Regions from separate parts of the Nocardioides sp. NPDC006273 genome, predicted to be linked through region 3. Evidence: predicted binding sites of a transcription regulator. Region 3 holds the regulator's gene; each other region holds the start of a gene.
The links. The regulator LexA, encoded in region 3, represses DNA repair genes until DNA is damaged. The targets are predictions, from matches to a motif close to TCGAACANNTGTTCGA.
Positions count from the first base shown of each region.

Region 1: ABZZ22_RS12775 (alpha-ketoglutarate-dependent dioxygenase AlkB) is a predicted target of LexA. The motif match lies at 3,458-3,473, and genes of this name have one in related genera.
Region 2: ruvC (crossover junction endodeoxyribonuclease RuvC) is a predicted target of LexA. The motif match lies at 3,946-3,961, and genes of this name have one in related genera.

Region 1 is NZ_JBEXSD010000024.1:59,704-66,680, forward strand. It holds gene ABZZ22_RS12755 (VWA domain-containing protein) at 1-326, opposite strand, end outside; gene ABZZ22_RS12760 (hypothetical protein) at 317-820, opposite strand; gene ABZZ22_RS12765 (DUF58 domain-containing protein) at 807-1,694, opposite strand; gene ABZZ22_RS12770 (MoxR family ATPase) at 1,720-2,733, opposite strand; gene ABZZ22_RS12775 (alpha-ketoglutarate-dependent dioxygenase AlkB) at 2,826-3,437, opposite strand; gene ABZZ22_RS12780 (GntR family transcriptional regulator) at 3,585-4,298, shown strand; gene ABZZ22_RS12785 (hypothetical protein) at 4,315-4,665, opposite strand; gene ABZZ22_RS12790 (DUF4031 domain-containing protein) at 4,735-5,001, shown strand; gene ABZZ22_RS12795 (MFS transporter) at 5,064-6,308, opposite strand; gene ABZZ22_RS12800 (hypothetical protein) at 6,449-6,977, opposite strand, start outside.
Region 2 is NZ_JBEXSD010000027.1:11,052-18,028, reverse strand. It holds gene secD (protein translocase subunit SecD) at 1-1,278, opposite strand, end outside; gene yajC (preprotein translocase subunit YajC) at 1,286-1,630, opposite strand; gene ruvB (Holliday junction branch migration DNA helicase RuvB) at 1,719-2,801, opposite strand; gene ruvA (Holliday junction branch migration protein RuvA) at 2,805-3,404, opposite strand; gene ruvC (crossover junction endodeoxyribonuclease RuvC) at 3,401-3,925, opposite strand; gene ABZZ22_RS13555 (YebC/PmpR family DNA-binding transcriptional regulator) at 4,120-4,887, opposite strand; gene pdxT (pyridoxal 5'-phosphate synthase glutaminase subunit PdxT) at 4,992-5,564, opposite strand; gene pdxS (pyridoxal 5'-phosphate synthase lyase subunit PdxS) at 5,561-6,457, opposite strand; gene ABZZ22_RS13540 (inositol monophosphatase) at 6,509-6,977, opposite strand, start outside.
Region 3 is NZ_JBEXSD010000002.1:60,189-67,165, reverse strand. It holds gene ABZZ22_RS01385 (vitamin B12-dependent ribonucleotide reductase) at 1-1,014, opposite strand, end outside; gene nrdR (transcriptional regulator NrdR) at 1,217-1,717, opposite strand; gene ABZZ22_RS01375 (hypothetical protein) at 2,116-2,985, shown strand; gene ABZZ22_RS01370 (LysM peptidoglycan-binding domain-containing protein) at 3,132-3,509, opposite strand; gene lexA (transcriptional repressor LexA) at 3,690-4,457, shown strand; gene ABZZ22_RS01360 (MXAN_6640 family putative metalloprotease) at 4,637-6,193, shown strand; gene ABZZ22_RS01355 (ATP-dependent DNA helicase) at 6,276-6,977, opposite strand, start outside.

The DNA.
Region 1 (6,977 bases), on a different contig from region 3:
ATCGAGGTCGAGGCGTCCAGACAGAGCACGATGTCGCGGGTGGAGTAGCGGTTCTGGGTGATGTCGGTGGTCTGCGGACGGGCGATCAGCCAGATGCACCCGACGACGGCGAGCACGATCGCGGCGGTCTGCCACCAGGACAGCCAGCGCTGCTGGGCCGCGAGCTCGCGGAACCGGGGGAGACGTTTGAGCCGCGCGGTGTGGGCGACGAACACCGCGTCGGTGGGGCGGCGGTGCACCCGGGCGGCGAGGACGACGATCGCCGCGGCCGCGACGACCGTGATGACCAGCACGATCAAGCCGAGGACGGGCCACTTCAGGTCCATGTCGTCACCACCTGACGGGCCCGGTCCAGCGCCTCGGGGAGACGCTCGGCCGCCTGGCCCTCCTCCTCGGAGGCGAAGGCGGGCGGGTACATCACCTCGACCGCCATCGCGAGGGGGCGGGTGCGGGGGTCGCTGCGTACGGTCGCCTTCAGGTCTGCGAGGACCATCTTGTCAGCCGGGATCTGGCTGACCTCGGCGACGTAGTCGCGCACCGTGCGGCTCAGGTGCTGGTGGCCGACCCGAGCCGGGACGTCGCCGCGGTGCACGGCCCGCTCGATCCGGTCGATCTCGGCCAGGTGCTCGGCGCGCAGGTCACGAGGCTCGGGGACCCAGGGCGTCTCGACCTCGACCACCGGCGGACGCTCGCGGGTCAGCAGGACGACCGCGAGGTAGTAGAGGGCCACCGCGGCGAGCAGCGCGAGCGCGAGCACCAGCCACCAGCCCGAGTGGGCGATGGGCTGCTGGAACTCCTCCGGGACGCTACCGCCGCGCATGCCGGTGCCTCTCCAGGAGATGGAAGACAGCGCCGATGGCGGTCGCATCGTCATGGACTCGCTGGTAGGCGATGCCCAGGCGGTCCAGGGTGCCGCGCAGGCCGTGCTCCTCGGCGGCGGCCAGCTCGGCGTACTGAGCCTGGAGGGCCGCGTCACCGGTGAGCCAGCCCGGCAGGGCGGAGGTGGTGTCGATGTCGACCGTCGGCGCGCCACCCGCCACAGCGGTGGTGGGGTCGAGGTCGTCGATGCCGGCGACCAGGACCTCGTGCTGGACGGTGAGGCGGCGCAGGATCGCAGCCATCTCGTCACTGACCGAGTGCTCGTCGGTGACCACGAGCAGGATCGCGCGGCGGCGTACGTTGGTGGCGATGTGGCGCAGGACCGCGACGATGTCCGCCTCGGCGGCATCAGGACTGATCGCATCGTGGGCCAGCCCCAGCGCCCGCTCGAGCGCGACCTCGGTGTCGGCGGGCTTGGTGAGCTTCTGGGTCGCCGAGTCGCCGTAGGCGACCGCGACCTTGTCGCCGTGGCGTACGCCCAGCCAGCCGACCAGGCCGGCGGTGAAGACGGCGATGTCGCGCTTGGTCGTGGTGCTGGTCGCCTGGGCCGCCATGCTCCGGCCCGTGGAGATCGCCAGCAGCACCAGATGCTGGCGCTCCGCGGTGAACCGCTTGACCAGCAGGCTTCGCGAACGGGCCGTCGCCTTCCAGTCGATGTCCTTCACGTCGTCACCGGGGACGTACTCCCGCAGGTCGTGGAAGTCCATGCTGCGCCCGGTCTGGATGCTGGCGTACTCCCCGTCCAGCAGGCCCACCACCTTGCGGTGGGCGTGGATCATCAGCCGCGTGCGGATCCGGGGAAGGTACGTCGCCATTCTGTGCCTGATCTCCTGGCGCCACTCAGGGGCTCGGGACAGCGCGGACCAGCGCGTCGACCAGCATCTCGGGCTGGACCTTCTCTGCCAGCGCCTCGAAGCTGAGGTGGAGCCGGTGGCGCAGGATGCTGTGGCGCAGCTCGCGCACGTCCTCGGGGGTGACGTAGGAGCGGCCGAGCAGCAGCGCCGCCGCGCGCGACGCCTGCAGGAACGCGATCGAGGCACGCGGGGACGCCCCGATCTCGACGTAGGAACCGGTCGCCGGCCCGAGGAGCTGGGAGGCGTTGCGGGTGGCCTGGACGAGGGCGACGATGTAGCGCTTGATCGCGGGGTCGACGTAGACGCGCTTGGCCAGCTCCTGGAGCCAGATCACGTCGTCGGGGTCGGCGACCGGGCGGGTCACCTCGTGGTCGGGCCCGAGCGTGCCGGCCTCGATGCGCTCCAGGACGACGAGCTCCTCGCCGTCGCTGGGGTAGTTGACGATCTCCTTGAGCAGGAACCTGTCCATCTGGGCGTGGGGGAGGACGTAGGTGCCCTCCTCCTCGATCGGGTTCTGCGTGGCGAGCACCATGAACGGGCGCGGCAGCGGGTGGATGTGGCCCGCGATGCTGGTCTGGCGCTCCTGCATCGCCTCGAGCATCGCGCTCTGGGTCTTGGCGGAGGAGCGGTTGATCTCGTCGAGCAGCACGAAGTTGGCGTGCACCGGACCGAGCTGGGTCTCGAACTCGTGGTTGCGCTGGTCGTAGACCTGGGTGCCGATGATGTCGCTCGGCAGCAGGTCGGGAGTGCACTGGATCCTGGAGAACTTCGCCTCGACCGTCTGCGACAGCGTCGCCGCGGCCAGCGTCTTGGCCAGCCCGGGGACGCTCTCGAGCAGGACGTGACCCTCGGAGAGGAGCGCGATCAACAGCGCTGTCCTGAGCCGCTCCTGGCCGACCACGCGACTGCTGAAGGCGGTGCTGATCCGCCCGACGATCTCCTTCGCCCTGGCGATCTCCTCCGCGGACGGCGGGGCGAGGGGCGGTGCGGTGGTGGTCAAGGCGGCTCCAGAGGCGTCGGCTGTCAGTCCCATCCTTTCCTACCAGCGTACGGAACGCATCTGGGACCCCGCCTCAGAGGACGCGCGACCCCTCAGAACACGTTGCGGGGGCGGAACTGGACCGAGATCCGGGGGCCGGCGGAGGAGACCTTGGGGATGGCGTGCTCCCAGGTGCGCTGGCAGGAGCCGCCCATGACGACGAGGTCGCCGTGGCCCATCTGAATGCTCATGCCCTTGCCGCCACCGGTGGGTCGCAGCGCCAGCCGGCGTGGGTCGCCGACGGAGACGATCGCGACCATCGTGTCGTTGGTGCGGCCCCGACCGATCTTGTCGCCGTGCCAGGCGACCGAGTCATGGCCGTCGCGGTAGTAGCAGCAGCCCGCGCTCACGAACGGCTCGCCGAGCTCAGGCAGGTAGTGGGCGGTGAGGCGGCCACGCGCCTCGGCCAGACGTGGGTGGGGGAGAGGATCGCCCTGCAGGTAGGTGTGCAGGAGCCGAGGCACGTCGACGACGCGGTCGTACATCTGGCGGCGCTCCTCGCGCCACGGGACGTCGTTGACCAGAGCCGAGAAGACGTCGTCGGGATCGGGCAGCCAACCGCGGGCGATGTCCACCCAGGCCCCGCGGCCCAGCTGGATCCGCTCATAGCTCGTCTCGGCGGTCTCGTCGTCTGTGGGGGCGAAGAGGGTTCCCTGGAAGTCCACCCTCGCAGCATACCTCGTTATCAAACATGTGTTCTAGTGAAGAACGGACATCGATGTTTCGTTGCAGTTGAGATGCCTCATCTCGATGCAATGTCACAACTTGACAAAACTCGGGACGTACGCGAGGTGTACACCTACGCTCGCCTCATGGTCCGGTCGGTCGAGGGTGAGCGTTCCCTCAAGCACGTCCAGATCAGGGAGTACGTCCGGGAGCTGATCGTCGGCGAGAGCCCGGGGGCTTCGGCTCCCTCCGAGCGTGAGCTGGTCCAGAAGTTCAGTGTCGCCCGGGCCACCGTGCGACAGGCGCTCGAAGCGCTCGTCGCTGACGGTCTGCTGGTCCGGATCCCGGGTCGGGGGACCTTCGTGGCGCGTCCGCCGAGGGCGGCCAGCTCGGTGCTCGGGTTCAGCGAGGAGATGGCTCGCCGAGGGATGCAGGCATCCTCTGAGACGCTCCTGCTCGGCCGGGAGAAGGCCGGGCCCACGATCGCTCGCGCGCTGGCTCTCGAGGAGGGGGCGGCCGTCGTCCACTGGCGCCGGCTGCGTCGCGGCGACGGGGTGCCGATCTGCATCGAGGACGTCTACCTCGACGAGTCGATCGTGCCCGATCTGCTCGAACGCCCCACTCCGCCCAGCCTCTACGCCGCGCTGGCCAGCCGCCAGCTGCGGCCGTCGTGGGCCGACGACACGTTCCGCGCCGATGTGGCCAACATCGAGGAGGCCACGCTGCTCGGACTCTCGGTCGGCGTGCCCGTGCTGCGCAGGCAGCGGAAATCTGTCTCGGGGGAGCGCTACGTCGAGGTCTGCCGCTCGGTCTACCGAGCAGACCGCTACGCGCTGCACCTGCAGCTCGGTCCGTCCTGAAGCTGAAGGCTCGGGCTCAGAGGTCACCGAGCGGGGCGACGACGTCGCCGCTCTCCTCGCAGACCCAGATCGGGTCCGGGCCACCCAGGTCGGGTGTGATGTGCAGTGAGTGTGCTGGCGACTCGGGCGGGCAGGTGGTGCACATCGGCCAGCGCTCGGAGACCGCGCCGTCGAAGAGCAGGTCCTGCACGTCCTGGGCGACCAGGCCGGCGACGTACGCCTTGCCCTCCGGCCACTGCTCCACCCACCAGCCGCGCTCGGTCATCGCGTCCTCCAGGGCGGAGACGGCGGCTGCGCCGGCGAGCCCGCGGGCATCGAGGTCGTGGAGCACCCTCGCCCGAGCCTCGAACAGCACTGTCGTGTTCATCACTGACCATTCTTGCCCACCGGTCAAGGAGCCATGCGCGATCGTGGCCGATCGCGGACAATCCTCCTTGTGATCCTCATCGACCCGCCGAACGTCCCCAGTCGCGGCCGGATGTGGTCGCACCTGGCCAGCGACACCTCCTATGAGGAGCTGCACGCCTTCGCGAGCCGGCTGGGCATCCCTGCCCGCGGCTTCGATCGGGACCACTACGACGTCCCGGCCGAGGCCTACGACGACCTGGTCGCCGCCGGCGCCGTCGCGGTCACCTCTCGGGACCTGGTCGCCGCGCTCCTCGCCGCCGGCCTGCGCCGCCGCAAGCCGCGCCGACCGCGCTAGCCGAGACGTCACTACGGTCGGCCGAGACGTCACTACGGTCGGCCGAGACGGCTTCGCTGTGACTACTCGGCCGGCGCGGGTGACTTCTCGCCCGGCGGGAGCGACGCCTGGGCGGGGTCGGACATCCGGCGCGTGGTGAGCCAGATGGCGGCCGCGATCAGCAGGCCGAGACCGCCGCCGAGGACGAAGCCGCCCGGCCAGCCGATCAGGTCGATGGCGAACCCGGCGGCGGGGGCGCCGACGGCACTGCCGAGAGTGATGGCCGAGCCGTGCCAGCCCATGACCTCGCCGCGTACGGACGAGGGGACGTGGCGGGTGATCGCCTCGAGCGCCGCGGTCAGGGTCGGTGCGCAGAAGAAGCCGCTGAGCAGGAGTAGGGCGGTGAAGGAGATCGGGTCCCAGGCGAACGCGGTGAGCAGCGTCGTCGCGCCCAGCAGGACGAGCATCACCGATGTCGGGGGGTGGCTGTTGAGGGCGCCGTAGATGAGCGCGCCGAGCAGCGAGCCGAGCGCCCAGATCGCCATCACCAGACCGAGCAGGGGCGTCCGGTCGAAGTCGCGCATCGCGGCCACGGTGCCGAGGTCCTCGGCGATGAGGATGAGCGAGGCGGTGAAGGTGCCGGCGAGGAGCAGCGCGACGCCCGGGCTCAGCCACGACGGCGGCCTGAAGCGGCGAGCCGGGGAGCCGGTGTCGCTCGGGACCGCGTCGCTCGGGATGGCGGGGCCGCCCTCGGTGATGCTCGGGTTGAGCAGCCAGAGCACCACGGCGGCCACGATGCCGAGCCACTGGATCATCAGCAACGCCCATGCCGTGCCGAAGTAGCTCGCGCCGAGGACGCCGAGGACCGGGCCGACCATGAAGCCGAGCTCGGTCATGATCGCGTCGGCGCTGAGCGCCGCGGTGCGCTTCCCGGGGCCGACCGAGCGGAGCATCACCTGACGCACGATCGAGAAGGACGGGACGGTGAAGAGACCGGCGACCGCAACCAGCGCGAGCAGCGGAAGGTAGCCGACCCAAGGGGCGATCGACCAGGCGATCGGCAGGACGGCCAACGGCAGCAGGAGCGTACGTCGCAGGCCGAGGCGGTCGAGGAGCCGGCCGAGCCAGGGTGCGGAGATCGCCATCGCGATCGCGAGGGCTGTCGAGACCAGCCCGGCCTGGGCGTAGGAGCGGTCCAGGGGGCCGACCACGTGGAGGGTCACGATCACCGCGGACGCGGGCATCGGGATCCGGAGGAACAGACCGAGCACGAGGATGCGGCGAACGTCGGGAATCCGCCACAGATCGGCGTAGGTCTGGAAGCTCACGCCGCCACCCCCGTAGCGCCCGCGCCAGAGTACGGGCGCGGCGGCGTGACGGTCATTGGCTCCCTCGCTGACGCTCGCTCACCGACGAATTCTGTCACCGAGATGGCATCTGCCGCCAATTGTTATTGATCAGGCGACAGTTATGTGGTGAGTGTCTCCATCTCGCCCGCGAGGTTGGCCCGAGCGGCGGCCTCCCAGGTGATCCTGGCGAAGGACGTGGAGAAGAGCGACTCCTTCTCGAGGAGCCGCTCCAGGACCTGGGCGCGGCCGGCGCGGAACTCCTCGTCGGAGAGGTGCTGGTACTCCTCGCGAACGGTCGCGGCGTACTCGGCATACCGCTCCGCCGGGGCCGCCAGGATCGCCAGGTCGGCGTCGGAGAGCACCCGACCGCTGTGGTCGTCGGGGGCAGGGTCGTGGGTCTCGGTCAGCCGCACCAGGCGGGCGACCTCGGCGACCGCGTCCGCGCCCAGGTAGGCGCCCAGAGCGTCCTCGGCCCAGGTGGCCGAGCGCTCCTCTGCATCGCGCTCCCCGTCGTAGACGGAGTCGTGGAAGAACGCCGCCAGGGTGACGGTCAGCGGGTCGAAGCGCTCACCCTCCTCCCGCAGCTCCTCGATCCGGTCCAGCACCTCGGCGAGGTGCCGACGGTCGTGATAGCGGCGGGTCGGCTCG
Region 2 (6,977 bases), on a different contig from region 3:
GCCGGCGGTCTCGCTGAGCAGCAGGATCATGCCGTACGTCAGCGCACCGGCCACCGCCAGCGACCCGATCACCACGATGCTCATCGCGCGGTAGTAGAGGATCGAGAAGATCACGACGAGGATCATGCCGACCAGTCCGGCCCAGAGTCCGGCGGTGAGCTGGTTGCCGGCCAGGCTCGGGCCGATGACCCGGGTCTGGATGCCGTCCTCGGGGAAGTCGAGGGGCAGCGAACCGTACTTGAGGTTGTTGGCGAGAGCCTCGGCGGACTCCTGGGTGAAGTCACCACTGATCTGCGCACCACCGCTGATCCGCGAGTCGGCGGTCGGCGCGGAGATGACCTTGCCGTCCAGGGTGATCGCGAACTGCTCGTTCGTGCCGGCGATCGCACCGGTGGTCTCGGCGAAGGCCTTGTTGCCCTCGGACTTGAAGTCCAGGGTGACGACGTAGTTGGCCTGCTGCTGCGGGATGCCGTAAGAGGCTTCCTTGATCTCGGTGCCCTCGATGACCGCCGGGGTCAGCAGGTAGGGGATCCCGTCGTCGTCACAGGTCAGCAGCGGCTCGCCGGGCAGGTCGTCGACCGGGTCGGAGCCGGGAGCCGGGCAGGTGAAGCCGTTGTAGCGGGCTGCCCACTCCGCCGGGGGGTTGCGCATGAACTCGACGGCGTCGTCGACCGGAACCGTGGAGTTGGCGTCCTTCTTGGCGTCCTTCTTGTCGTCCTTCTCCGACTCGGCTTTCGCGCTCGGCGAGGCGCTCGGGCTGCCCGAGGCCTTCTCGTCGGCGGCGGGCTCGACGGTCTCGCCGCCGAACGGTGCGCGCGGCGACGTGCCGGGCACGGTGCCGGTCGAGGGGTCCTGGATCATCGACCCGGGGTCGGACCCGGCGGCGTTGCCACAGGGCTTCTGCGGGCTGCAGGCGACCAGCCGGAAGCGGAGCTTCGCGGTCTGGCGAACCCGCTCGGCGGTCTCCTTCTGCACCTTGCCGGTGCCCGGGATGGAGACCTTGATGACGTCGTTGCCCTCGGTGGTCACCCGGCCGCCGGTGACGCCGCTGCCGTTGACCCGCTGGTCGATGATCGACTTGGCCTCGTCGAGGCTCTCCCTCGGGACCGATCCGCCCTCGGAGTTCTCCGCGGTCATCGAGATCTCGGTGCCGCCGCGCAGGTCGAGACCCAGCTCAGGCTTCCAGGTGCCGGCGAACGCGATTCCGCCGAACATGATCGCGACCGCCAAGAAGAGCAGGACGAGTGTCCGGCCGGGGCGCGCGCTCTTGCGTGCCATGTGTTGGTCAGTCCTTCTTGTCGAGGTCCATGATGACGTTGTCGGCGTCGGCAGAGGTCTGCTCGGGAGCAGTCTCGACCTCGGCCTCCTCGGCAGGCGCCTCGACGACCTTCTGGGCCACCGCCTGGCGCACCACCTGGACGACGACGCCGTCAGCGACCTCGACCTTGATGTTCGTCGTGGACTCCTCGACCTCGGTCACGGTGCCGAAGAGGCCGGCGGTCAGCATCACCCTGTCCCCCGGCTGGAGGTTGAGCTGCAGCTCACGAGCCTGCTTGGCACGCTTCTGCTGCGGCCTGATCAGCAGGAAGTAGAACAGGACGATGATGACGATAAAAGGCAGGAATTCCACGGGGGTTCGGCTCCGACAGTCTCAGGGGTCAACCGGCAGTCGCACGGCGACGTGCAAGTCTAACCAGGGACCTGGTTGAGACTGTGACTCAGGGCTCATCCCAGAGAGTCTCCACCGACCAGGCCGCGGCCTCGGTGTTGGCGGGCACCGGCAGTCCGAGGTGTGCCCAGGCGGCCGGGGTGGCGACGCGGCCCCGCGGCGTACGGGCCAGGAAGCCGGAGCGAACCAGGAATGGCTCGGCCACCTCCTCGACCGTCTCGCGCTCCTCCGCCACCGCGACGGCGAGGGTGGAGATGCCCACCGGTCCCCCGCCGAAGCGGCGGCACAGGGCATCGAGGACGGCCAGGTCGAGGCGGTCCAGACCGAGCGGGTCGACCTCGTAGAGGTCCAGGGCCTTCTCGGCGACCTGCTGGGTGACCGTGCCGTCGGCCTTGACCTGGGCATAGTCGCGTACGCGGCGCAGCAGCCGGTTGGCGATGCGCGGAGTGCCGCGGGAGCGGCTGGCGATCTCGGCGGCGCCGTCGTCCTCGAGGGTCACCTCGAGCAGACCCGCCGAGCGGCGCACGATCAGCTCGAGGTCTGCCGGGTCGTAGAGCTCGAGGTGGCCGGTGAAGCCGAACCTGTCCCTGAGCGGGCCCGGGAGCAGCCCCGCACGCGTGGTCGCACCGACCAGCGTGAACGGGGGCAGGTCGATCGGGATCGCGGTCGCGCCCGGGCCCTTGCCGATGACGACGTCGACCCGGAAGTCCTCCATCGCCAGGTAGAGCATCTCCTCGGCGGGGCGGCTCATCCGGTGGATCTCGTCGACGAAGAGCACCTCACCCTCGTTGAGCCCGCTCAGGATCGCGGCCAGGTCACCGGCGTGCGTGATCGCGGGCCCGGAGGTGATCCGCAGGGGTGTGGCCATCTCGGCGGCGATGATCATCGCGAGGGTGGTCTTACCGAGGCCCGGAGGCCCGGAGAGAAGTACGTGGTCGGGGGCCCGCTCGCGCTGCCGCGCCGCCTCCAGGACGAGGCTGAGCTGCTCACGGACGCGTTGCTGGCCGATCAGCTCGTCGAGGCTCTTGGGGCGCAACGCCGCCTCGACGACTCGGTCGTCGCCGTCGGCCTCGGCGATGGTGAGCGAGGTGAAGTATTCGTCCTCGTTGGCCTGCAGGTCGTCCTCGTGCATCGGCTATGCCTTCGAGAGGGTTCGGAGCGCTGCACGCAGGAGAACCGAGATGTTGGCCTGGTCACCGGCCTCCGGCTCGATCGCGGTGACGGCCTTGTCGGCGTCCCTGGCGTTGTAGCCCAGGCCGATCAGGGCCTCGGCGACCTGGTCGCGCCATGGCGCCGACGCGGCGGTGGGCGCGGGCGCCGAGGCGCTGCCCGTCGGGGCACCGATCCGGTCCTTGAGCTCCAGGATCACCCGCTGGGCGCCCTTCTGGCCGATGCCGGGGACCTTGGTGAGCGTCTTGGCGTCCTCGCCTGCGATGGCCATCCGGATGCCGTCGGGTGAGAGCACCGCGAGCATCGCCTGGGCGAGCTTCGGGCCGACGCCGGAGGCGGTCTGGAGGAGCTCGAAGAGGGTGCGCTCGTCGGTGTCGGTGAACCCGAACAGCGTCAACGAGTCCTCCCGCACCACCAGGCTGGTCGGCAGATAGGCCTCCTCACCGGCGCGAAGCGTGGCCAGCGTGTTGGGGGTGCAGAGCAGCTCGATGCCGATGCCACCGACCTCGACGACGGCGGTGGAGAGACTCACGGCGGCGACCTTGCCGCGTACGGACGCGATCATCTGCGTACCTTCCCTGCCGCGGCGACCGCGGCTTCGATGCGGTTCTGGGCGCCTCCGCGCCACTGGTGGGTGATGGCCAGCGCGAGCGCGTCGGCGGCGTCGGCCGGCTTCGGCGGGGTCGGGAGCCGCAGGATGCGGGTCACCATCGCGGTCACCTGCTGCTTGTCGGCTCGACCGTTGCCGGAGACTGCGGCCTTGACCTCGGACGGCGTGTGCAGGGCGACCGGGAGCCCGCGCCGCGCGGCGCAGACCATCGCCAGACCGCTGGCCTGGGCCGTACCCATGATCGTGGAGACGTTCGAGCGCGCGAAGATCCGCTCGATCGCGACCGCGTCGGGCCGGTGCTCCTCGATCCAGGCGTCGATCCCCTTCTCGATGCTCACCAGCCGCTCCCAGACGGGAAGATCGGAGGACGTACGGAGCACGCCGACGTCCACCATCGACAACGGCCGGCCGAGCGAGCCGTCGACCACACCCATACCGCATCTGGTCAGGCCGGGGTCGATCCCAAGCACCCGCACGCCGCCACTCCTTCGTCCGATCGAACGCCTGTTCGTAGCGTACAGACTAGGGCTCTTCTCACCGAGACCTGACACGCCCTCGCGCCGAGTCTGTAGTTGCGGCGGGCCGAGACTGCAGTTGTGGGCGACGAAACTGTCGTCTCGTCGCCCACAACTAACGATTCGGCCCGCCATTTCTACCGATTCGGCGGGGGTCAGGCGTCGACGGTCTCCATGACCTCGTCGGGGATGTCGGCGTTGGAGAAGACGTTCTGCACGTCGTCGAGGTCGTCGACCGCGTCGATGAGCTTGAAGACCTTCTCCGCAGCGGAGGCATCGGCGACCGGGATGTCCATGGAGGCCACGAACTGGACCTCGGCGGAGTCGTAGTCGATGCCGGCCTCCTGCAGCGCAGTGCGGACCGCGACCACGTCGGAGGGGTCGGAGACGATCTCGAAGGCTTCACCGAGGTCGTTGACGTCCTCGGCACCGGCGTCGAGGGTCGCCTCGAGGAGGTCGTCCTCGGAGACCGACTTGCTCTCCTGCGCCTTCGCCACCACGACGACGCCCTTGCGGTCGAACAGGCGCGAGACCGAGCCCGGGTCGGCCATGGTGCCGCCGTTGCGGGTCACCGCGGTGCGCACCTCCATCGCCGCCCGGTTGCGGTTGTCGGTCAGACACTCGATGAGGAGAGCGACGCCCTGGGGGCCGTAGACCTCGTACATGATCGTGTCGTAGCTGACGCCGCCGCCGTCGAGCCCACCGCCGCGCTTGACCGCGCGGTCGATGTTGTCGTTGGGGACCGACTGCTTCTTGGCCTTCTGGATGGCGTCGTAGAGGGTCGGGTTGCCGGAGGGGTCGGGACCGCCGGTCTTGGCCGCGATCTCGATCGTCTTGATGAGCTTGGCGAAGAGCTTGCCGCGCTTGGCGTCGATCGCCGCCTTCTTGTGCTTCGTCGTTGCCCACTTGGAGTGGCCGCTCATCTGGAAACCGTCCTTTGCCCCGCGTCGTCGCTGTGCTTTCGAGCCGCCACCGGAGTCGTCACAGGGCAGCGAGGCCCATTCTAACTACGTGCGGTACGTCACGGTCAGCAGCAGGTGTCCAGGAACAGCCGGTGCAGCCGGTCGTCGGCGTTGACCTCGGGATGAAAGCTCGTCGCCATCAGCTGGTTCTGACGTACGGCGACGGCGTGTCCCTCGACCCTGGCCAGCACCTCGACTCCCGCGCCGACCTGCTCGACCCACGGCGCCCGGATGAAGACGCCGTGAACGGTCTCGTCCAGGCCGGTGACCTCGAGATCGGTCTCGAAGGACTCCGTCTGCCGCCCGAAGGCATTGCGTCGAACGGTGATGTCGAGGCCGCCGATGGTCTCCTGCCCTTCGGCCCCGTCGAGAAGACGGTCGGCCAGGAGCACCATCCCGGCACAGGTGCCGAGCGCCGGCATCCCGCCCTGGACCCGCTCGCGGAGCGGGTCGAGCAGATCGAACGTACGCGCCAGGCGCCACATCGTCGTCGACTCCCCGCCGGGGATCACGAGCGCGTCGCAGGCGTCGAGCTCCTCCCGGCGGCGTACGGCCGTCCCCTTCACTCCCAGGCGGTCGAGGGCGGCGAGGTGCTCGCGGACGTCGCCTTGGAGGGCGAGTACGCCGGTGGTGGTCACCAGCCGCGCTCCGCGAACTGGATCGACCTGGCCGGCTCGTCGACGTTGATGCCGACCATGGCCTCGCCCAGACCGCGGGAGACCTTGGCTACGACGTCTGGGTCGTCGTGGAAGGTGGTCGCCTTGACGATCGCCTCGGCACGCTGGGCCGGGTTGCCGGACTTGAAGATGCCGGAGCCGACGAAGACGCCCTCGGCGCCGAGCTGCATCATCATCGCGGCGTCGGCCGGGGTCGCGATGCCGCCGGCGGTGAACAGGACGACCGGGAGTTTGCCGTTCTCGGCGACCTCCTTGACGAGCTCGTAGGGCGCCTGGAGCTCCTTGGCCGCCACGTAGAGCTCGTCCTCGGCGAGGGCGCCGAGGCGGCGGATCTCCCGCCGGATCGTACGCATGTGGGTGACCGCGTTGGACACGTCACCGGTGCCGGCCTCGCCCTTGGAGCGGATCATCGCCGCACCCTCGGTGATGCGGCGCAGGGCCTCACCGAGGTTGGTCGCGCCGCACACGAACGGCACCGTGAAGGCCCACTTGTCGATGTGGTTCTCGTAGTCGGCCGGGGTCAGCACCTCGGACTCGTCGATGTAGTCGACGCCCAGGGACTGGAGGACCTGGGCCTCTGAGAAGTGGCCGATGCGGGCCTTGGCCATGACCGGGATGGAGACGGCCTCGATGATGCCGTCGATCATGGCGGGGTCGGACATCCGGCTGACGCCGCCCTGGGCGCGGATGTCGGCGGGGACGCGCTCGAGCGCCATCACCGCCACTGCCCCGGCGTCCTCGGCGATCTTCGCCTGCTCGGGCGTGACCACGTCCATGATCACGCCGCCCTTGAGCATCTCCGCCATCCCGCGCTTGACCCGCGAGGTTCCCGTCTCGTTCATGCTTGTTGCCATGTGCCGATCGTAGGTCGGGAACCGACGTAAGCCACCCTCGGAAAGCCCTGGTCAGGCCACTGTTCCCGAAGTGGACTGATCGCTGGTGAGGGCTTCGGCGGCCTCGGCGACCGCGGTCGGTGTGCCGGCGAGGGACCAGAGCACTCCCCCGGCCTCGACCTGAGCCGTGGTGCCGCCGACGCCGAGGACGAGGGCGGCCCCGGGGAGGCGGTCCCAGTCGGGGACGGAGTGCTGACAGAAGAGGTGGAGCTTGCCCTGAGCGATGGCGGTGAGATCCATCGACCCGGAGCCGAGGATCCGGATCGAGGCTGCCCGGGCGGCGACCCGGACGTACGCCTCGCCGGACGGGTGGCTCAGCTTGCGCGGGTGGAGGTAGGTGGTGAGGCACGCGTGCGAGAGCGGCACATCCGGCATCGCGTCGAGACGGATCCCGTTGCGGGTGGTGGGCAGCTCGGGGCCTCCGACGTAGACGGCGTCCTCGGCCGGTGAGTAGACCGCGCCCAGGACGATGCTGTTCACG
Region 3 (6,977 bases):
GTACTGCAGACCCGGGTCGGCACACTCCCACGCGGCGATCGAGATCTTGCGGAACAGCTCGCGGGCGTCGATCTCCTCGATGACCTCACCGGTGGTGCGGGCGCGGAGACCGAACTTCTTGCCCTCCTCGACGGCGCGCATGAACTCGTCGGAGACGCGCACGGAGTTGTTGGCGTTCTGGTATTGCACGGACGAGATGTCCTTGCCACCCAGGTCCATGTCGAAGCCGGCATCGCGCAGCGCGCGGATCTTGTCCTCCTCGCGCGCCTTGGTCTCGACGAACTCCTCGATGTCGGGGTGGTCGACGTCGAGGACGACCATCTTCGCCGCACGGCGGGTGGCGCCGCCGGACTTGATGGTGCCGGCGGACGCGTCGGCGCCACGCATGAAGGAGACAGGGCCGGAGGCGGTGCCGCCGGAGGACTTCAGCAGCTCCTTGGAGGAGCGGATGCGGGAGAGGTTGAGACCGGCACCGGAGCCGCCCTTGAAGATCAGGCCCTCTTCCTTGTACCAGTTCAGGATCGAGTCCATGGAGTCGTCGACCGAGAGGATGAAGCAGGCAGAGACCTGCTGGGGGGACTCGGTGCCGACGTTGAACCAGACCGGCGAGTTGAACGCGAAGTACTGGTGGACCAGCAGCCAGGTGAGCTCGCGGCCGAAGAGGTCGGCGTCGGCGTCCGAGGCGAAGTAGCCGTTCTCCTTGCCGGAGGCGACGTAGGTGTTCACGACCCGGTCGATCAGCTGCTTCAGGCTCTGCTCACGCTTCTCCGTGCCGATCGCACCGCGGAAGTACTTGGTCGTCACGATCGTCGAGGCGTTGATCGACCAGAAGTCGGGGAACTCCACGCCGGTCTGCTCGAAGACGGTCGCGCCGGTCTTCCAGTTCTTCTGGACGACGTCGCGTCGCTCCCAGGTGATCTCGTCGTACGGGTGGACACCCTCGGTGCTGAAGATCCGCTCGATCTTCAGCCCGGCGCCCGCCTTCGTCGATGCCTCTGCTGCCGTGTCTGTCATTTCTTTCCCCCTGTTGTCATCGATCGCTGTGCCGTGCTGCTGGTCGGTGCTGATGGTGGAGTCTCCTGTTGCGCCCGTTCGGGCTTCGTACGTCTTGCTCTGAGTCGTGCTGGCTCTGCTGTTTAAAGGCCCAGGCAGGTCGCTTCCCCACGGCCTGCCTGGGCCGGTCTGTGTGCCGTCTCGATTCACATGGCCGTGGGATCTAGTCGGTGCCCACCGGGACCTCGACCGGATGTTCTGCCTCGAAGTCGTTGACTTCCCGTTCCGTACGCAGCATCTGGATCTCCCGCTCGAAATCCTCCGCCGAGCCGAAGGCCCGGTAGACACTGGCGAAGCGCAGGTAGGCCACCTCGTCGAGCTCGCGCAGCGGCGCGAGGATCGCCAGCCCCACCTCGTGGCTGGGGACCTCGGCCAACCCCTGGCTGCGCAGCGCCTGCTCGACCTCTTGGCCGAGGCAGGCGAGCTGGTCCTCGGTGACCGGGCGGCCCTTGCATGCCTTGCGGACGCCATGCACCGCCTTGTCGCGGCTGAACGGTTCCGCAGCGCCGGAGCGCTTGGCCACCATCAGCTGCATCTGCTCGACGGTCGTGAACCGCTTCCCGCACTCCTGGCAGACCCGGCGGCGCCGGATCTGGCCACCCTCCTCGGCCACACGGGAGTCGAGCACCTTGGTGTCGCTGTGTCGGCAGAACGGACAGTGCACGGTCGAGCCCCTCTCATGAAGCCTGTGGATCCAGGCCGTCTCAACGGCGGCCCGAGCCTGTGGAACCTGTGGATACGAGCGTGGACCCCTGTGGAACAACACCCTCATCGCTGTGAGTCATCCACCTATTCATGTGAACTAGATGTGGATAACTACAGCCGTGTAACTACTAGATGTAGTGGTAACCGTACGCCCGCCCCTCAGTCGATGCAAGCGCAGGGCGGGTTTCCCGCCTGCACGGCGTGTCGCCGGGCCAAACACCGAAAGATTCCGGTTCAGGGGCGCCGAACTGGGCTGCATGCGTAAGAATGACCCCCGTGACAAACATCTCCGGAGGAAATCGCGTCGGGTCGCGGAGAGGCACGCGCCCCAGAAGCGGTCCCCGGCCACCATTCATCTTGCCTGCGATCGCGACACTGGCCTCCCTGATCATCTGGGGAGTGCTGGTGTGGGTCGCCGTCGGTTTCGGGGCCGACGCACGGGGAGGCGATTCCGGCGCCTGGGTGAAGCTCGCCATCGCGGCGGTCTTCGCAGTCGCCTGCCTCTTCCTGACCTTCACCTTCGCCGGGAAGGCCTGGCGGGCCCTCACCGGCTCCCCCACCCCACCGCCCGCCGACGACTACGCCGGAAACCACTCCAACGCCTACGTGGAGGAGCAGGACTACCCGGGCCAGGCCTACTCGGAGCAGGACTACTACGGCACCGGCTCCTACGGCTACGAGGACACCGGCTCCTACAGCCGACACAGCGCCGACACCGGGAACCAGCAGCAGCCCTACGGCAGCACCGGGAGTCGCTCGGCCTACACCGACACGAGCTCCCAGTCGCCATACGGCTATCCCGGAGACGATCAGGGCTACGGCAGCACCGGCAGCCGGGCTGCCTACGGCGCATCGGCCTACCAGCCGCCGACCGCTCCCCCGCCGACCCCGCAGCCCTACTACTCCAACCCCTCGACGCCGACCTCGACACCACAGAGCACCTCGGTGTACGGATCGCAGGGATACACCACCGACGGCTACCCCGCCCAGCAGGCCGGATCGCCGCAGTACCAGTCCGGCTCCTACCAGGCGCCGACCGGCTACGGCCAGACCGGCTCTCGGGCTCGACTGACCCAGGATCCCGCCGCGACCCAGGCGATGCCCACCCAGCGGCCTCCCCAGGACCCGGCCGACCAACCGGACGACGAATGGCCGCCGCGACACGGCATCCGCAACAAGCAGTGGCCGCCGGCCGAGCCGGACAGCCCCTACCGCGGGCGTCACTGACCCTGACCCAGCGGGCCCCGAAACAGCGAGAGTGCTGCAGACGCTTCCCATCGTCTGCAGCACTCTCACTTTCCCCGGTTGCCGGCTGCCGGTCTCGAAGGAGCAGCCGGACATCTGTGTGGCCTATCCAGCCTGTCGAGATGAGCTCACGGCGCGGTCGGGACGATCAGGGTCTGCCCGGACAGGAGCATCGAGGACTCGAGGCCGTTGAGCTCCTTGATCGTCCGCTCCATCTCCCGAATCGAAGCGTCGGTGCCGATGACGGCCTTCTCGGAGATGTCCCAGAGCGTGTCGCCATCACCGACGACCATCGTGTGAGCGGCGGAACCGGAGCTTTTTTCGGCACCGCTCTCCACCGCGAACGCCACCTTCGCCCCGATCAGCGCGATCCCGAAGAGCACGACCAGCGCGAACGCGAACACGACGACCCGTCCTCGCCGGGTGAGCCGCACCGTCGAGCGACGCTCCTCACGCACAGGACGGGGCGGTTCGGCTACGGGCAGCACATAGACGGTTGCACTCATCACGGCCTCCAGTTCACAAGTCTCTCGATCACGTGTTCGATCGAGCACATGTTCGAAGTTAGATCACGTGTTCGAACAACGCAAGTGGCGCGCCCAAGAATTTTCGAGCGCCGACACGCGTCACAAACGAGATCGAACAGATGTTTGAAGTAGTGGTGCCAGAGGGACTAATGTGATGGCATGACCACGCAGAAGACAGGCACCGGATCAGGCGGTTCGAAGAAGAGCCGCGTCCGCGAGCTCCCCGACGGGCCGCCGGACGCGACCGGGCTCACGCCGCGTCAGCAGCGCATCCTCGCGCACCTGCGCGACAGCATCGAACAGCGCGGCTACCCGCCCAGCATGCGCGAGATCGGCGCCGCGGTCGGGCTGACCAGCACCAGCAGCGTCGCCCACCAGCTCCGCGCGTTGGAGCAGCGTGGTCTGATCCGCAAGGACCCGAAGCGACCCCGCGCCCTCGAGGTGTTCCTCCCCGAGGTGATGGCTCACCGCAAGGCCATGTCCGGCGAGGAGCCCGAGACGACGATCGCCTCCGAGGCCGCCGTCGACCCCAACCCCGACGCCACGATGGTCCCCCTGGTCGGGCGGATCGCGGCCGGTGGCCCGATCCTGGCCGAGGAGACGTCGAGCCAGCAGAGCGTCGAGGACGTCTTCCCGCTGCCCAAGCAGCTGGTCGGCAACGGCGACCTCTTCCTGCTCTCGGTCTCCGGTGACTCGATGGTCGACGCCGCCATCTGCGACGGCGACTTCGTGGTCGTGCGCCAGCAGCCGACCGCGGAGAACGGCGAGATCGTGGCCGCGCTGATCGACGGCGAGGCGACCGTCAAGACGCTCTCCCGCAAGGACGGCAAGGTGTGGCTGCTGCCGCACAACGCTGCGTACGAGCCGATCGACGGCACCCACGCGACGATCCTCGGCAAGGTGACGGCTGTTCTGCGTAGCCTCTGAGACCTGAATACTGCGTGAGATCCAGCCGCCGGCCCATACGGGACCGGCGGCTGCGTCGTCTCCTGCAGCGCCCGGCGTCGCCATCACGTCTCGCGGCCCGGATAGGCGTTTCACCGGTGTAGGGTCGGCCCTCTGCGCTTAGACTGCCCTGGTCTGCCTTCCCGAACGTCTGGTATCTCATGCGAAACATTGCCCGCCGGATCAACCGCAAACAACGCTCCCTCGTCCTGATCGCAGGCATGGTCGTAGCCACGTTCGCGGCCACCATGCCCGCAACCGGGTCGACCCCGGCGGGGTCGGTGATGACCGGCGGTGAGACCGGCGTCGAGCAGCCGGTGACGGAGAAGACGGCCCGCGAGGCGCTCGCCGCGGCCAAGAAGGTCAAGCGCAACCAGTCGGTGCGTGGCACCCGGCAGGTCGTGCCCGGCCGGCACGTCGCCGGCCGACCCGACGCGACGATCGCGCTGGCCGACCTGTGGAACGCCAAGGACGCTCTGGACGGCCCCAACCAGGTGGCGGCGCGCGAGCTGCTCGCCCGCCCCCGCGCAGCCACCCAGACCTGCAGCCACGCGGTCTGCGTCCACTACACCCCCGGCAAGGGTGGCGACAAGGCGTCCGTGGCCTACGCGAACCAGGTCCGCGACGTGGTCACGAAGGTCCACAACATCTACGTGAAGGCGGGCTACCGCAAGCCCGCGGCCGACAAGTCGGTCACCCCGGGCAAGGTCGACATCTACCTGGAGAACCTCTACGACGAGGGCTACTACGGCTACTGCGCGCCCGAGACGAAGGTCTCCAAGACCGCCGCGACCGCCTACTGCGTGCTGGACAACGACTACGCCACCAGCGAGTACGGCTCCATGAACACGCCCACGGAGAACCTCCGCGTGACGGCTGCTCATGAGTACTTCCACGCGGTCCAGTTCGCCTACGACGCCGGCGAGGACCGCTGGATGATGGAGTCCACCGCGACCTGGGTCGAGGACGAGGTCTACGACAGCATCAACGACAACCGGCAATACCTGGCCTACGGCCAGCTCGAGGACCAGCGCAAGCCGCTCGACAACTCCAACGTCTCCAACCTCGGCATCTACGGCAACTGGATCTTCTTCCGCTATCTCTCCGAGCGTTTCACCAGGAAGCGCGGTGACCTGCCGGCAGTGGTCCTCGACGTCTGGAACCGGGCCCCGTCGACCCACTCCACCCTCGCCATCCGCCGGGCGCTCGCCGCTCGCGGCACCACCCTCAAGGCGCAGTACGCCCGCTTCGCCGCCGCCAACCTGGCCCCCAGGAAGACCTACAGCGAGGGCCGCGCCTACTACGCGCCGGTCTACGACGGCCGCAAGGCACTGCCCGCGAAGCGGCAGACGGTCAGCGGCAAGTTCACCCTCAAGCACCTGACGTACGCCTCGCAGCGCCTCGTCCCGAAGAAGGTCGGCAAGGGCTGGAAGCTGCGGGTGAAGGTCGACGTGGCCCGCCCCAACGCCAACGCCGCCGTGGTCAGCATCTTCCGCACCGACGGCACCCGGGGCGTCTACTACCTCAAGCCCAACCGCGACGGCATCGCCACAAAGACCATCAAGGGCTTCTCCTCCAAGCGGATCCGCAAGGTCGAGGTCACCTTCGTCAACGCGAGCAGCAACTTCAAGTGCGGCAAGGGCACCGCGTTCTCCTGCCGCGGTGTCGCCTCGCCCGACAAGGCCACCCACCGCTGGTGGGCGAAGACCTACCGCTGACGCACAAACTCACGCCGAGTCGGCTCGTTCTGACGAGCCGACTCGGCGTGAGTTCTGGTCTGGACGAGCCGATACCGCTGGCTCAGGCAGAGGCCAGCTCGGAGAGCCGCTTGAGAGCCTTGCGGACGACATCGGGGTCGGTGGTGGCCCACATCGGCGGCAGGCTCGCCTTGAGGAACCCGCCGTAGCGGGCGGTCGCCAGGCGAGCGTCGAGCACGGCCACGACGCCACGATCGGTGGTGGTGCGGATCAGCCGGCCGGCCCCCTGCGCCAACAGCAGCGCCGCGTGGGTGGCGGCGACCTGCATGAACCCGTTGCCACCGGCCTTGTCGGCCGCCTGCTGCCGGGCCGACATCAGCGGGTCGTCGGGCCGCGGGAACGGGATCCGGTCGATGATCACGAGCTGGCAGGTGTCGCCGGGCACGTCGAGGCCCTGCCACAGCGACAGCGTCCCGAACAGCACCGTATGCGGGTCGGCGACGAACTGCGCGGCGAGCTCGGGCAGCTGGGCGTCACCCTGGGCCAGGGTGGTCAGGTGAGGCAGCTTCTGGCGCACGACCTCGGCGGCCGCCTCGGCGGCACGGCGTGAGGAGAAGAGCCCGAGCGTACGCCCGTCCGCGGCGTCGACCAGGTCGACGATCTCGTCCATGGTCTTGGCGCCCATGCCGTCGCGCCCGGGAGGGGGCAGGTGGCGGGCGACGTACAAGATCCCCTGCCTGCCGTAGTCGAACGGGCTGCCGACATCCAGCCCGATCCACGGCAGAACGTCCTCCGTACGCTGCGC